2 regions of the Xanthobacter albus genome follow, and region 1 is predicted to be linked to the other one. Evidence: riboswitches for the same ligand, from Rfam matches in the RefSeq annotation. Region 1 holds a riboswitch; the other holds the start of a gene.
The links. A riboswitch is a leader RNA that binds a small molecule or an ion and turns the genes downstream of it on or off. The one in region 1 is predicted to bind thiamine pyrophosphate.

Region 1 (7,650 bases):
GGTGGCCTCGCCGCCGGCTCGGCGCTGCCGGCCCTCGCCTTCGCCGTCACGCTCTCCTCCATGCGGCTTCTGCCCATGGTGGTCTCGGTGGCCCCCTACATGCGCGGCCCGCGCCGCAGCATGCTGATCGAGCTGCTGTGCGCCCACTATGTGGCGATGACGCTGTGGGTGGAGGGGCTGCGCCTGCTGCCGCACCTGCCGGGAGAGGCGCGGGTGCCCTTCACCCTCGGCCTCGCCAACACGCTGGTGAGCGTGAGCATGGCCGGCACGGTGGTGGGCTATCTCATGGCCGGCAGCCTCTCGGGCCCGCTCGCGGGCATGCTCCTGTTCCTCACGCCGCTGTCCTTCTCCGTGCTCATGGTGCGCAATGCCTCTTCGCTCACGGAGTGGCTGGCGCTCGGCGCCGGCTTCATCATCATGCCCTTTGTCACCGGGCTCGACGGCGGGCTGGACCTGCTGATCGCGGGGGTGGGCGGCGGCACGCTCGCCTACATGGCCGGGCGCCGGCATCGGAGGCGGGCATGAGCGCGGCGCTGACGGAAGGCGCGGCGGTGCTCATCGTCGTGCTGGTGGGCTTCCTGCCCACGGAGGTGTGGCGCTCGCTCGCGGTGCTCGCCGGCCGGCGGGTGGAGGCGGGCAGCGAGGTGTTCCACTGGGTGAAGGCGGTGGCGACGGCGCTGCTGGCGGCGGTGATCGCGCGGCTGCTGTTCGTGCCCGCCGGGCCGCTGCTGGCGGTGCCGCTGCTGGTGCGGCTCGGGGCGGTGGCGGGCGGCGTCGCGGGCTTCGCGCTGCTGCGGCGCTCGGTATTCGCCGGGGTGCTGGTGGGCGAGCTGCTGCTCGGTGCCGGCATTCTCCTGTTCGCCAGCTGACCCCCTGCGCTGCGGGGCGCGGATGGCTGAAGCATCCGCGCCCCGGAGGGGCTCAGCGGTAGCTGAAAAAGGCCGGCAGGTCCTTGAGGCGCGGGTGCTTGCGGTCCTTGTCGGAGAGCACCAGCTCCGCCGCGGGCACCGGCCAGGCGATGCCGATGTCGGGGTCGTCGAAGGCCACGCCGCCGTCATCGGCGGGGCTGTAATATTCGGTGACCTTGTAGACCACCTCGCAATCGTCCTCCAGCGTGCAGAAGCCGTGGAGGAAGCCCGGCGGCACCCAGAGCTGGGCGCCGGTGGCGGCATCCAGCGTCACCGCCACGTGGCGGCCGAAGGTGGGCGAGCCGTGGCGGATGTCCACGGCCACGTCGAAGATGGCGCCGCGCACCACGCGCACCAGCTTGCCCTGGGCGGTGGGCGGCTTCTGGTAGTGCAGGCCGCGCAGGGTGCCCCGAGGCGCCGAGAGGGAGTGGTTGTCCTGCACGAAGCCCATGTCGGCCACCTCGGCGCGGAACACCCGGTCGCTCCAGGTCTCGGTGAAGAAGCCGCGGCTGTCGCCGAAGCGCTTCGGCGTCACCAGCTTCACGTCGGGCACATCGAAAGTCTGCACGTCCATGGGAGGGTCCTGAAGATGAGCGCGGGACGGGTCGACCGACTCGTGGCGCCTGTATAGCCCAACGGCCGGCGCGTGTCGGCGGGGCTCTGCGCCCGCCTGCCGCAGGGCGCGGATTGACAAAGGCGCGCCGGACGCGGACAGTCGCATCGTTCCGAGGGGGGCCCCGAGAGCGGGGGCTGAGAGTGGGCGCGCCGCCCTGACCCTTGAACCTGATCCGGCTCATACCGGCGGAGGGACGGGAACCTGCGGCACGCGCATGCGCGGTCGCGGTCAGGCGGAAGCCGCACCCAATCTGCCCCAGGCGAGTTCGGATCGCTCGTGTGCCAGAGAGGATGCGCCATGAACACAGCCGTCGATCCCAGCAAGATGAGCACGGGCGGTCCCAAGACCGTCACCACCGGCCCCATCGTGGGCTCCCGCAAGGTCTATATCGATGTCCCCGGCCAGGCCGGCATGAGCGTGCCGGTGCGGGAGATCGTGCTGTCCGACCCGGCCGAGCCGCCGGTGCATGTCTATGATTCCTCAGGCCTCTACACCGAATGCGCCCCCACCGTGGACCTCGACGCCGGTATCCGGGGCCAGCGCGAGGCGTGGGTGGCCGGGCGCGGCTTCGAGGCCGTCGTCCCGCGCGAGGTGAAGCCGGAGGACAACGGCTTTGCCGGCGACCGGCTGGTGGCGGCCTGCCCCGCCGAGCGCACCATCCGCCGCGCCGCCCCCGGCCAGATGGCGACCCAGTACGAGTTCGCCCGCGCCGGCATCATCACGCAGGAGATGGTGTTCGCGGCCGCCCGCGAGAACCTCGGCCGCGCCGAGGCGGTGGAGGGCGCCGCGGAGGCGCTCGCCGACGGCGAGAGCTTCGGCGCGGAGATCCCGCCCTTCATCACGCCCGAGTTCGTGCGGTCCGAGATCGCGCGGGGGCGTGCCATCATCCCGGCGAACATCAACCACACCGAGCTGGAGCCGATGGTCATCGGCCGCAACTTCCTGGTGAAGATCAACGCCAACATCGGCAATTCGGCCGTCACCTCGTCCGCCGCCGACGAGGTGGAGAAGATGGTGTGGGCCATCCGCTGGGGCGCCGATACGGTGATGGACCTCTCCACCGGGCGCAACATCCACAACATCCGTTCCTGGATCGTGCGCAACTCGCCGGTGCCGATCGGCACCGTCCCGATCTACCAGGCGCTGGAGAAGGTGGGCGGCGACCCGCTCAAGCTCGACTGGGAGGTGTTCAAGGATACGCTCATCGAGCAGGCCGAGCAGGGCATCGACTATTTCACCATCCATGCCGGCGTGCGGCTGGCCTATGTGCCGCTCACCGCGCGGCGCACCACCGGCATCGTCAGCCGCGGCGGCTCCATCATGGCGCGCTGGTGCCTCGCGGGGCATCGCGAATCGTTCCTCTACGAGCGGTTCGACGAGATCTGCGACATCATGCGGGCCTATGACGTTTCCTTCTCGCTGGGCGACGGCCTGCGCCCCGGCTCCATCGCCGATGCCAACGACGCCGCCCAGTTCGCCGAGCTGGAAACCCTGGGCGAGCTCGCCAACATCGCGTGGCAGAAGGGTTGCCAGGTCATGATCGAGGGGCCGGGCCACGTGCCCATGCACAAGATCAAGGCCAACATGGACAAGCAGCTCAAGGCCTGCGGCGAGGCGCCGTTCTACACGCTCGGCCCGCTCACCACCGACATCGCGCCCGGCTACGACCACATCACCTCCGGCATCGGCGCGGCCATGATCGGCTGGTTCGGCTGCGCCATGCTCTGCTACGTGACGCCCAAGGAGCACCTGGGCCTGCCCGGCCGCGACGACGTGAAGACCGGCGTCATCACCTACAAGATCGCCGCCCACGCCGCCGACCTCGCCAAGGGCCACCCCGCCGCGCAGATCCGCGACGATGCCGTGAGCCGGGCGCGCTTCGACTTCCGCTGGCAGGACCAGTTCCATCTGGGTCTCGACCCCGACACGGCGCAGAAGTTCCACGACGAGACCCTGCCCAAGGACGCCCACAAGGTGGCGCACTTCTGCTCCATGTGCGGGCCGAAGTTCTGCTCCATGAAGATCACCCAGGAGCTGCGCGCCGAGGCCAAGCTGATGGAGGGGGCGGACGGCGGCCTCACCGCTGAGGCGGCGGCCGAGGGCATGCGCCAGAAGTCGCAGGAGTTCCTGGCCGAGGGCGGCAAGCTCTATGTGAGCGCGGCGGAGTAATCCCTCCGCGCCGAAGCATGAGGGCCACGGCCGGCGCGTTCCGGCCGGGGCCCTTTTTCACGGAGCCGCACCTTCCGCAGCGCCACGACAGAGCCCGCGGTTTCATATAACCTCGGCCGCACTCCGGCGGGCATGGGCCGAGGCGCGTGCCCGCCGCCATGCGGGGAGCTGGAATGAGCGTGGATCAAGCGGCGGCGCGGGCGTCCGCGCCGGAGGGCGGCTTTTCCCATCCCAATGCCTGGCTGCGGGAGCTGGCGCGGCTGAAGCCCGCGCCCTGGCCCTGGGGCCGGGCCATCCGCGCCGCCTTCTGCATCGGCGTGCCCTTTTCCGTGGGCTATGCCTGCGGCGACATCATCACCGGCATGTGGATTTCCATGGGCACGCTGATGATGGCGGCCGGGGAGCCGGAAGGCACCTACCGCTCCGTGTTCCGCCGCCTTGCCCTCTCGGGCCTCATCGGTTGCCTCGGCTATCTGGCCGGCTACCTCGCAGGCCTGCCCTGGGGCGTCACGGTGGCGGCCATGGCGGTGGCGGGCTTCGCGGGCGGGCTGCTCAGCGGCTATGGCGCCATCTGGTCCATCGGCACCATGCAGGCGCTGCTGCTCGCCTCCATCGCCATCGGCGTGCCCGGCATCGGGCCCTATTGGTGGTTGAGCGTGCTCTACATCGCCGGCATGGCCTTCTACATGGCGGTGCTGGCGGTGGAGGCGCTGCTGTTTCCCCGCCGGCCCCAGCGGCAGGCGAAGACGGTCCTCATCTCGGCGCTGGCGGGCCTCGCGCGGGCGCGCGTGCAAGAGCCCGGCACCCCCTTTGAGGCCGCCCGCCGGAAGGTGACGGATGCGCTCTCCACCCTCGCCGGCCTGATGCTGGAGGCGCGCGCCTCCAGCGGCGGCCACCACGGTGAGGCGGACGACCTCGCGGCCCTCGTGCAGGCCTGCGACGGTCTGTTCGCGGCGCTGCTGTCGTCGGAAGATGCCGAGGCGCTGCAGGCGGCGGCAGCGCGGCTCGACGCGCTCGCCAGGGCGGAAGCTCACGGCGACTTGCCGGAGGGACCTTCGTCGGACGGCCTGCGCGATCCGCTCACCGCGGCCGTGCGCGGCACCGCCGCCGCCCTGCGCGCGGGGCCGCAAGCGCAGGCGCCGGAGCGCGCGGAGCCGCCGGCTAGCGGAGGGTTGCGCCTCTTCCTCGATCGCCTCGCGCCCGGAGGGGAGAATGTGCGCGCCGCGCTCGCGCTCGGCCTGTGCATGGGCCTTGCCTATGCGGCCCACTGGCTGGACCGGCAGAACCACTGGTTCTGGATTCCGCTCACCGTCAGTCTCGTCATGAAGCCCGATCTCGGCTCGGTGTTCGCGCGGGCGGTGCTGCGCTGCGTGGGCACCATCGGCGGCGCGGGGCTTGGCGCGGCGGCGCTCGTTCTTCTGCCCAAGGGGGAGTCGGTTGTTCTCGTCATCGCCGCGCTGTCGGCGGTGCTGCCCTGGGCCATGCGCCGCTCCTACGTGCTACAGGCGGTGGTGCTGGCGCCGCTGGTGTTGCTGCTGGTGGACATCATCGAGCCCGGTCCGCGCAACATGGACTATGCGGTCCAGCGCATCGTCGACACCTTCATCGGCGGCGCCATCGTGCTGGTGTTCGGCTATTTCCTGTGGCCGCGCTCGCGCCAGGGCCACCTTGCCACGCGCTTCCATGAGGCGAAGGGCATGCTGGGCGAATATCTCCTGGCCGCCTGCGGCGTGGGGCCCGGCTCGGGGAGGGACCTCTCCGAGCATCGCCGCCGCGCCTACGGCCGCCTCGCGGACATGCGCGCGACCCTGCGCATCGCCATGATGGAGCCGCCGCCCGCCTGCACCGAGGCCGGCGCCTGGTTTCCCCTCGTCGCCGGGGCGGAGCGGGTGTGCGACCGCATCACCACCCATTCCGCGCGGCCCGGCCGGAAGGTCGCGCCAGAGGACGCGGCGGCATTGCGTGCGCTCGCGCTCTACATCGCCGCGACGCCGGACGAGCGGGACGCCATGGCCCCGCCGTCGATGCCGGTCGCGCCCGAGCTTTCCGCCCTCGCGCGCGGCATCATGGACGAACTCGCCCACATGGCGCGCCTGCAACAGCCCGATGGCTTCCCGCATGCCCCCGGCGGCACTCCGCTGCTCGCGCTGAAGTCATGCAGCTCCAGCGAAGGCACGCCGCCGTTTTCAGAAGACGGGACGCACTGAGCCGCGAGCAGCGGATGGGAGGCCGCCACCCGTGTCGTGGCGGCGCCTGTCCATTGGCAGCCGCGCAACCCATGCGCGCAGCCCATGGGGCATGGGATGCCGTCGCCCTGGGGCCCGCCCGCCCCCCGTCGGAGCCATTTTTCCCGCCCGGACGGGACGTGACCTTTCACGAAACGTCGGCGATGCGTGCCGCGCGCCACCTGCCACGGGGCGGGTGGCACGCTGTCGGCGTCGTGGCCGCCGGCCGGGTCAGGCGGCGTCGGCGGGCCGCTTGGCGGGCGGGGCCATGAAGGCGGGGGAGACGGGATCGCTCACCGTCCGCGCCAGGATGGCGTCGATCTCCGCATTCGTTCCGGCGTCGATGTGGAAACCGTCCACCTGCGAGACCGGGTCGAGCTGGCCGGGATGGCGCGCGCCCCACAGCGCGATGGTCGGCCCCTGGTCCAGCACCCAGCGCACGGCCAGCGCCAGCACCGGCTTGCCGTAGCGTGCCTGGGCGAGGGCCTTCAGCTCCTCCACCGCCTTCAGATATTGCGGGAAGCGCGGGGCGGTGAACTTCGGGTCCACCTTGCGCAGGTCGTCGCCCTCGAAGGTGGTGGCGGCGGTCATGCGGCCCGAGAGCAGGCCCCGGCACAGGGCGCCGTAGCTCAGCACGGTAAGGCCGGTGCGCGCCGCATAGGGCAGCACGTCGGCCTCGATCTCCCGCTCGAACAGGTTGTAGGGCGGCTGCACCGCATCGAGCGGGGCGGCGGCGCGGAAGGCGTCCATCTGCGCGGGGGAATAGTTGGAGACGCCGATGGCGCGGATCTTCCCCTCCCGCTTCAGCGCCTCCAGGGTGCGCGCGGTTTCCTCGAACGGGGTTTCAAGATCGGGCCAGTGCACCTGGTAGAGGTCGACGGCATCGGTCTTCAGGCGCCGCAGCGACTCCTCGATCTCCTGCCGGAGACGGGCCGGGCGGCTGTCGCGGAACACCCTGCCGTCCTTCCAGGCGAGGCCGACCTTGGTGGCGATCTGCACCTTCTCGCGCAGGCCCCCCGCCAGCGCCTTGCCCACGATCTCCTCCGAATGGCCGAAGCCGTAGACGGGGGCGGTGTCGATGAGCGTGATGCCGCGCTCCACGCCGGCGCGGATGGTGGCGATGGCGTCCTTTTCGTCGGAGCCGCCCCACATCCAGCCGCCGATGGCCCAGGTGCCGAGGCCGATGCGCGAGGTCTTGATGCCCGAAGAGCCGATTTCGATCTGTTCCATGGGAACGTCCCCTTTGCTGCCAGTGCTCAGGATTGCCCGGAATCGCGGGCCGCGAGGTGGCCGATGGCGGACCAGTCCTGGTCCGCACCGCCATTGGCGAGGAGGGTAAGGAAGCGGTCTCGCAACAGGCTCGCGAGCGGCAGCGGCACCTCCAGCGCCTCGCCGGCCGCGAGCGCGAGCTTGATGTCCTTCAGGCCCAGGGGGGCGGCGAAGCCCACCGGGTGGTCGCCGGGTTCCGCCAGCAGGCGGCCATAGGTCTTGTAGACGGGGGCGCCGAACAGGGTGGAGGTGAGCAGCTCCAGATACTCGCCCTTGTCGATGCCGCCCTTGCCCACCAGCGCCATGGCCTCGCCCAGGGATTCGATGACGCAGGCGATGAGGAAGTTGCCGGAAAGCTTCACGAGATTGGCGCGGGAGGGGATGTCCGACACTTCGAAGGTGCGCTGGCCCACCGCCTCGAACAGCGGCCGGGCGGCGGCGATCGCCGCGGGCGCGCCGGCCG
Region 2 (7,650 bases), 150 kb from region 1:
CAAGATCGCCACCCGCATGCAGGTGCCCGACCGCCACCTGGAGCGCTTCCTGACGCTCAACGGCCTCGATGCCAACGCCAAGCTGAAATACGGCGACAAGGTCAAGATCATCGCCGAGTGAGCCCGCGGGTGCATGTTGCACCGCAGCGAAATGGGCGTAATCTGATAGCCGGCAAATCATAATGACGGAGATTCCGGCGTTTCGTCGCGCCGGCCTCCGCCGTCCGCCGGCACCGAAAGAGCGCCTTCGAGCCGCGTCGGGATGAACTTGAGGAAGGGGTGGCCATGACCTTTTCCGTCACGCTGATCGATCTCGCCGGCTACGCGGCCTTGCTGCTGTGGGGCACGCACATGGTGCGCAGCGCCGTGGAGCAGGCCCTGGGGCCGCGGCTGAAGGCGGTGCTGGCGCGGGCATTGCGCAACCGCTGGCAGGGGTTCGCGGCCGGGCTCGCCATCACCGCCCTGCTCCAGAGCAGCACCGCCACCGCCTTCATGGTCTCCGGCTTCGCCGCCGCGGGGTTCGTCGATCTGGTTCCCGCGCTCGCCGCCATGCTGGGGGCCAATGTGGGCACCACGCTGATCGTGCAGGTGCTCTCCTTCGATGTCGCCGCCGCCGCGCCGGGGCTGGTGCTGGCGGGCCTCATCATGTTCCGCACGCAGCGCGGCTCCGCCGCCCACGACCTCGGGCAGGCCGTCATCGGTCTCGGCCTCATCCTCATCGCCCTGCACCAGCTCGTGGAGCTGATGCGGCCGCTGGAGGATGCACCATCCCTGCGCATGCTGCTGGGGCAGGTGGCGACCGTGCCCATGCTGGACGTGATCCTGGCGGCCGCCCTCACCTGGGCGGTGCACTCCTCGGTGGCCGTGGTGCTCATCGTCATGTCGCTGGCGAGCCAGGGCGTCGTGCCGCCCAATGCCGCCTTCGCGCTCATCCTCGGCGCCAATCTCGGCAGCGCCCTGGCACCGGCGCTGGAAGCGGCGGGCGGAAGCGACCCCGCCGCCCGCCGCCTGCCCTGGGGCAATCTCATCAACCGGGCACTGGGGGTGGCGCTCGCCCTCGCCTTCATCGAGCCCATCGGCCGCTTCATGGTGACCATGCAGAGCGATCCGGGCCGGGCGGCCGCGGACTTCCACACCCTGTTCAACCTGGTGACGGCGGCGGCCTTCCTGCCGCTGCTCTCGCCCTTCTCGAAGCTGCTCCGCCGCCTTTATCCCGACCGCGAGGACCCGGCCGACCCGAGCCGACCCATCTATCTGGAGCCCGCCGCGCGCGAGACGCCCATCGTGGCCGTGGGCGCGGCGGCGCGGGAGGCCATGCGGCTCGCCGACACGGTGGGCGACATGCTGGCGAGCGCGCGCGAGGCCCTCATCTCCGGCGACCGCAGGCGGCTGGCCGAGACCCAGGGCATGGACGACATCCTCGACCGGCTCAACCGCGAGATCAAAACCTATCTCACCGCCATCGACCCGGCCGAGCTCACCGAAACCGACCGGGCGCGGGTGGACGAAATCCTCACCTTCGCCACCAACATGGAGCAGGCGGGCGACGTGGTGCACCACAACCTTCTGCTGCATGCCGCGAAGAGGCTGAAGCGGGGCCTCTCCTTTTCACCCGAGGGCCGGCGTGAGCTGGAAATGCTGCTGAACCGGCTCGCCGACAACGTGCGGCTCGCCGCCTCCCTGTTCCTCACCGCCGACCCGCGCGCGGCGCGGCTGCTGGCGGGTGAGAAGGCGGCCTTCCGCGCCAGCGAGAGCCTCGCCACCCGCACCCACTTCGACCATCTGCGCTCGGGGCTCGTGCACCTCGCGGAGGCGAGCACGCTGCACCTGGACCTCATCCGCGACCTGAAGCTCATCAACGCCCATATCGTCGCGGCGGCGGCCTATCCGGTACTGGAGCGCTCCGGCGAGCTGCTGGCCAGCCGGCTTGCGGACGAGGCCGTCGCCCATCCGGGCTGAGGGGCGCCCCATCGAAAACTCCTGAGCCACCTTGCGATATGGGCCCGGCCGTGGATAATGCGCCTCGGCCTGGGGTGCCGCGCGTGCACGCGGCTGAGATCATACCCATCGAACCTGTCTGGATCATGCCAGCGTAGGGAGGTGCCGATGAGCGAGAGCTTGTCGCCTGTTTCATCGTCTTCCGCCACATCCCCCGCGCGCCCGCGGGTCGCCATCGTGGGCGCCGGCGTCATGGGCCTTTCGCTGGGCTGGCGCCTCGCGCGCGCCGGCTGCGCGGTGGATATCTACGAGGCCGGCGTTGCCGGGCGCGGCGCCAGCCATGCGGCCGCCGGCATGCTGGCCGCGTGCGCCGAGGCAGAGCCCGGCGAGGATGAGCTGCTCGCCCTCAACCGCCTGAGCCAGGCCCTGTGGCCGCAGTTCGAGGCCGAGCTCGAGGCCGAATCGGGCACCAGCGTGGACCTGCGCACCGAGGGCACCCTCACCATCGGCCTCACCGCCGACGACGCCGCCCGCCTGCGCCACCTGTTCGCGCTCCAGACCTCCCTCGGCCTGCCGGTGGAGTGGCTCGGCGCCGCCGCCGTGCGCCGCCTGGAACCGCACCTCGCCGGCCAGCTTTCCGGCGCCATCCTGAGCGCCGAGGACCATCAGGTGGACAACCGCAAGGTGGTTTCCGCCCTGCTCACGGCCGTCGCCCGCGCCGGCGCGCGGCTGCACGAGAACAGCCCCGTCAGCCGGGTCGCCACCCAAAGCGGCAAGGCCATGGGCGTGGTGGTGGGCGACGAGCTGAAGGCCGCCGACATGGTCATCCTGGCCGCCGGCGCCTGGAGCCGGGGGGTGGACATCACCCCCGCCGCGCCGCTGCCGGTGCGCCCGGTGAAGGGCCAGATGATGGCCCTGCGCATGGACCCTGCGGCTCCGCTCGTGAACCACGTCATCTGGGCCCCCCATTCCTACATCGTCCCCCGCCGCGACGGCCGCCTCATCCTGGGCGCCACCACGGAGGAGAAGGGCTTCGACACCGACCTCACGGCCGGCGGGCAGCTCGCCCTGCTCACCTATGCATGGCGCGCGCTGCCGGCCATCGAGGAATTGTCCATCCACGAGCAATGGGTGGGCTTCCGCCCCGGCAGCCGCGACGACGCGCCCATTCTCGGCCCGGCCGAGGAGGTGGACGGGCTGGTCTATGCCACCGGGCACCACCGCAACGGCATCCTGCTGCTGGCCGTGACCGCCAAGGTGGTGGCCGACTTCGTGCTCGAAGGCCGCCTCAATTCGGTGGCCGCCCCCTTCCGCGCCGGCCGCTTCGCGCCGCGCGCGGCGGCGGAGTGAGAGCCATGACGGCCCCCCTGGAGCTGACCGTGAACGGCGCCGCCGAAGCCCTGCCGGCCGCCACCATCGCCGACCTCATCGGCGCCAAGGGGCTCGACCCGGCGCAGAAGGGCATCGCCGTGGCGCTCAACGGCGCCGTGGTGCCGCGCCGCGCATGGGGCGACACCCGCCTTTCCGCCGGCGACACGGTGGAGATCATCACCGCCAAGCAGGGCGGCTGAGCCGGCGCGACAGGACACGAGAACGACCATGAGCACGAATGCCGATCCCCTCGTCATCGCCGGGCGCACCTTCCAGTCGCGCCTATTCCTCGGCACGGCGGGGTATCCCAACCAGAAGGTGTTCCTCGACGCGCTCGCCGCCTCGGGCGCGGAGATGGCGACCGCCTCCATCCGCCGCATCAGCCTCAGCGGCTATGAGGAGAGCCTGACGGACCTCCTCACCGGCCGCGTCCACATCCTGCCCAACACCGCCGGCTGCCAGACCGCCAAGGACGCCGTGCTCACCGCCGAACTGGCGCGCGAGGCGCTGGAGACCGACTGGGTGAAGCTGGAGGTGATCGGCGACCGCGAGCTGCTCTACCCCAATGTGGAGGAGCTGCTCAAAGCCACCGAGGATCTCGTGAATCGCGGCTTCGTGGTGCTGCCCTATTGCAATGACGATCCCGTCACCTGCCAGAAGCTGGCGGACCTGGGAGCCGCCACCGTGATGCCCCTCGGCTCCATGATCGGCTCAGGCCTCGGCATCGCCAATCCGCACATGATCGAACTGATCTGCACGCGCTCACCGGTGCCGGTGGTGCTGGACGCCGGCATCGGCACCGCCTCCGACGCCGCGCTCGCCATGGAGCTGGGCTGCTCGGCGGTGCTGCTCAACACGGCGGTGTCCAAAGCGCTCGATCCGGTGCGCATGGCGCGCGCCTTCCGCCACGCGGTGGAGGGCGGGCGTCTGGCGCGCCTCTCCGGGCGCATCCCCAGGAAGCTGCATGCGGAGGCGTCCAGCCCCGAGTTCGGCCTCGTGGGAAGCTGAACGGCCGTGCTGCCGGCGCCGCCGCTGCTTCTCATCACCGACCGCCGGCAGGCGCGCGGCGACCTCGCCGGGCTCGTGGCCGCCGCCTGCGCGGGCGGCTGCCGCTGGATCTCCCTGCGCGAGAAGGACCTGCCGGAGGCCGAACAGCTCGCCCTCTTTGCCCGCCTGCGGGCCGCCGCCGCCCCATTCGCCGCCCGGCTGACGCTCCACGGCACGCCGGAGCTGGCGCGGACGGCGGGCGCGGACGGGGTGCACCTGCCGGATGGCGGCGACGTGGCGGCCGCGCGGGCGCTGCTCGGCCCCCGTGCCCTCATCGGCCTTTCCGTCCACACGCTCGCGGATGCCGGCGGGAGCAACGCCGCGCGCGCGGACTACATCACCGCGAGCCCCGTGTTCCAGACGATCTCCAAGCCCGGATACGGCCCGGCGCTGGGCGGGGCCGGCCTTGCCGCCTTCGCCGCCACGGCGGCGGTGCCGGTGGTCGCCCTCGGCGGGATCGAGGCGCACACCGCGCGCTCCTGCCTGGATGCGGGGGCGCGGGGCGTTGCCGTCATGGGCGCGGTGATGCGCGCGGATGACCCGGCCGAGAGCATTCGCCGCCTGATCGCGGCGCTGGATCACCTGCCCGCGCCGGGCGGCAAGCCCGCTTGAGCGCCCGGCGCGACGATCCGCTGGGTTACTCCGCCCATTCCATGTCGCCAGTGAAGATGATGGTGAGCCACCGGTCCGGGCTGTCCGGCCCGATGGCGCTGCCGATGGCGTCGCGCATGGCGTCCCACTCCGTGATGGCGCGCGCCGGCGCGTCGGCGGGGACGATGAAGTACAGCTCGATCTGCTGTGCCCGCCCCACCTTCGCGACATAGGCCCTGAAGGACCTGAAGCCGTAGGTCGCCATCGCCTTGCGGGCGACCTCGTCCACGTGCGCCTTCAGGTCGCTCGGGGTCACCAGCAGGATGTCGGCCAGCGCCTGCTTCACCGTGCCCACCGGCAGCGGGATGAGGACGAGGCAGACCACCGCCAGCACCGCCGGGTCCACATAAGGCGCGAGCCAGCCGTAGGTCGTGCCCTCGATGGCCGCGCCGATGGTGAAGGCCACCAGCAGCGCCAGGGTGATGCCCCCCGACATGACCCAGGCCCGCGCGTCGAGGGCAATGAAGTCGGAGCGGATGCTGCGGTTTGCCCGCATCTCCAGCACCGCCGCCAGCGCGCAGGCGAGCACCGTCACCACCGCATAGACGATGGCGAAGCCGAACTCGAGCGGACGCCCGCCGTCCAGGAGCAGGCTCACCGCATTGAAGAAGGCATAGGCGGAAACGCCCATCAGCAGGATGCCGTTGAGCCCGAGCACCATGGGCTCCAGATGCCAGAAACCCACCGTGAACCGATCCCGCAGCCGCTTCGAGGCGGCGGCGGCATCGGTATAGGAGCGGATCAGGTTCACCACGGTGAGGGCGAGCAGGCTCATGCTCGCGTCGATCAGCGAATAGACGCCGTCGAACAGGATCGAGAAGGAGCCGGACAGGAGCCCGAACCCGACGCCGAAGGTCGAAATGACGATGGTGACGGCGATGGACATGCGCAGCACGCCGCATTCGTCGCCGAGATCGAAGATCGTCTTCAGGGACCGCATGATCGCTCCGTCCGGCTGGCACCGTGCCTGCCGGACTTTCAGCATCCGGCGCGCCGGGGAGCAAGGCCGGGCCGCCCGCCCTGCCGCGCGCAAAAGAAAAGGGCCGGCATTTGCCGGCCCCTTCCGTGTTCGACGGACGATCGCGGGAAGCGATCAGTCCTCCTTGGTCTCTTCGGCGCGCTGCTTGAGAGCGGCGCCCAGGATGTCGCCGAGCGAAGCGCCCGAATCCTGCGAGCCGAACTGCGCCACGGCCTCACGCTCCTCGGCGATCTCCATCGCCTTGATGGAGACCTGCACCTTGCGCGCCTTGCGGTCGAACAGGGTGACGCGGGCATCCAGCTTGTCGCCCACCGAGAAGCGCTCGGGGCGCTGGTCGTTGCGGTCGCGGGCGAGCTCGGAGCGCTTGATGAAGGCCGACAGGTCGGTGCCGGTGAGCTTCACCTCGATGCCGCCGTCCTTCACGTCGGAGACTTCGCAGGTCACGACGGCGCCCTTGCGGACATCGCCAGCCTCGGCGAAGGGATCGCCGGCGAGCTGCTTGATGCCGAGCGAGATGCGCTCCTTCTCGACGTCCACGTCGAGCACCACGGCCTTCACCATGTCGCCCTTGCGGTACTCGTCGATGACCTGCTCGCCGGGACGGTTCCAGTCGAGGTCGGAGAGATGGACCATGCCGTCCACGTCGCCGTCGAGGCCCAGGAACAGACCGAACTCGGTCTTGTTCTTGACCTCGCCCTCGACCACCGCGCCGGGGGCATACTTCTCGGCGAAGGCCTCCCAGGGGTTCTGGAGGGTCTGCTTGAGGCCGAGGGAGATGCGGCGCTTGGCCGAATCCACTTCCAGCACCTGCACTTCCACTTCCTGGGAGGTGGAAACGATCTTGCCGGGGTGGACGTTCTTCTTGGTCCACGACATCTCGGAGACGTGGATGAGGCCCTCGATGCCGGGCTCCAGCTCCACGAACGCGCCGTAGTCGGTGATGTTGGTGACGCGACCCTTGAAGCGGGCCTCCACCGGATACTTGGCCTCGATGCCCTCCCAGGGATCGCCCAGGAGCTGCTTCATGCCGAGCGAGATGCGGTGGGTCTCGTGGTTGATCTTGATGATCTTGACCTTGACGGTCTGGCCAATGGACAGAACCTCGGTCGGGTGGTTCACGCGGCGCCACGCGATGTCGGTGACGTGCAGCAGGCCGTCGATGCCGCCCAGGTCAACGAACGCACCGTAATCGGTGATGTTCTTGACCACGCCCTCGATGGCCTGACCCTCTTCGAGGTTCTGCACCAGCTCGTGGCGCTGCTCGGCGCGGGTCTCTTCCAGCACGGTGCGGCGGGAGACCACGATGTTGCCGCGGCGGCGGTCCATCTTGAGGATCTGGAAGGGCTGCTGATTGTGCATCAGCGGGGCCACGTCGCGGATCGGGCGGATGTCGACCTGGGAGCGCGGCAGGAACGCCACGGCGCCGTCGAGATCCACGGTGAAGCCACCCTTCACCTGGTTGAAGATCACGCCGAAGACCTTCTCGTTGGCGGTGAACGCCTTCTCGAGCTTGACCCAGCTCTCCTCGCGGCGCGCCTTGTCGCGCGAGAGAACGGCCTCGCCCATCGCGTTCTCGACGCGCTCGAGATAGACCTCGACCTCGTCACCGACCTTGATGGGGGTGTCGCGGCCGGGGCCGGCGAACTCGCGCAGGGCCACGCGGC

Region 2: it holds a riboswitch for thiamine pyrophosphate, as region 1 does, so the genes downstream of both, thiO (glycine oxidase ThiO) here and thiC (phosphomethylpyrimidine synthase ThiC) in region 1, are expected to answer to the same signal.

What each region holds. Positions count from the first base shown of each region.
Region 1 is NZ_CM195532.1:2,127,366-2,135,015, forward strand. It holds gene V5F75_RS09450 (AzlC family ABC transporter permease) at 1-525, shown strand, start outside; gene V5F75_RS09455 (AzlD domain-containing protein) at 522-869, shown strand; gene rfbC (dTDP-4-dehydrorhamnose 3,5-epimerase) at 922-1,482, opposite strand; TPP riboswitch at 1,627-1,735, shown strand; gene thiC (phosphomethylpyrimidine synthase ThiC) at 1,822-3,693, shown strand; gene V5F75_RS09470 (FUSC family protein) at 3,867-5,900, shown strand; gene V5F75_RS09475 (aldo/keto reductase) at 6,150-7,148, opposite strand; gene V5F75_RS09480 (NAD(P)-dependent oxidoreductase) at 7,175-7,650, opposite strand, start outside.
Region 2 is NZ_CM195532.1:2,277,002-2,284,651, reverse strand. It holds gene V5F75_RS10195 (M48 family metalloprotease) at 1-121, shown strand, start outside; gene V5F75_RS10190 (Na/Pi cotransporter family protein) at 286-1,959, shown strand; TPP riboswitch at 2,020-2,116, shown strand; gene thiO (glycine oxidase ThiO) at 2,107-3,288, shown strand; gene thiS (sulfur carrier protein ThiS) at 3,294-3,509, shown strand; gene V5F75_RS10175 (thiazole synthase) at 3,538-4,317, shown strand; gene V5F75_RS10170 (thiamine phosphate synthase) at 4,324-4,968, shown strand; gene V5F75_RS10165 (cation diffusion facilitator family transporter) at 4,994-5,947, opposite strand; gene rpsA (30S ribosomal protein S1) at 6,101-7,650, opposite strand, start outside.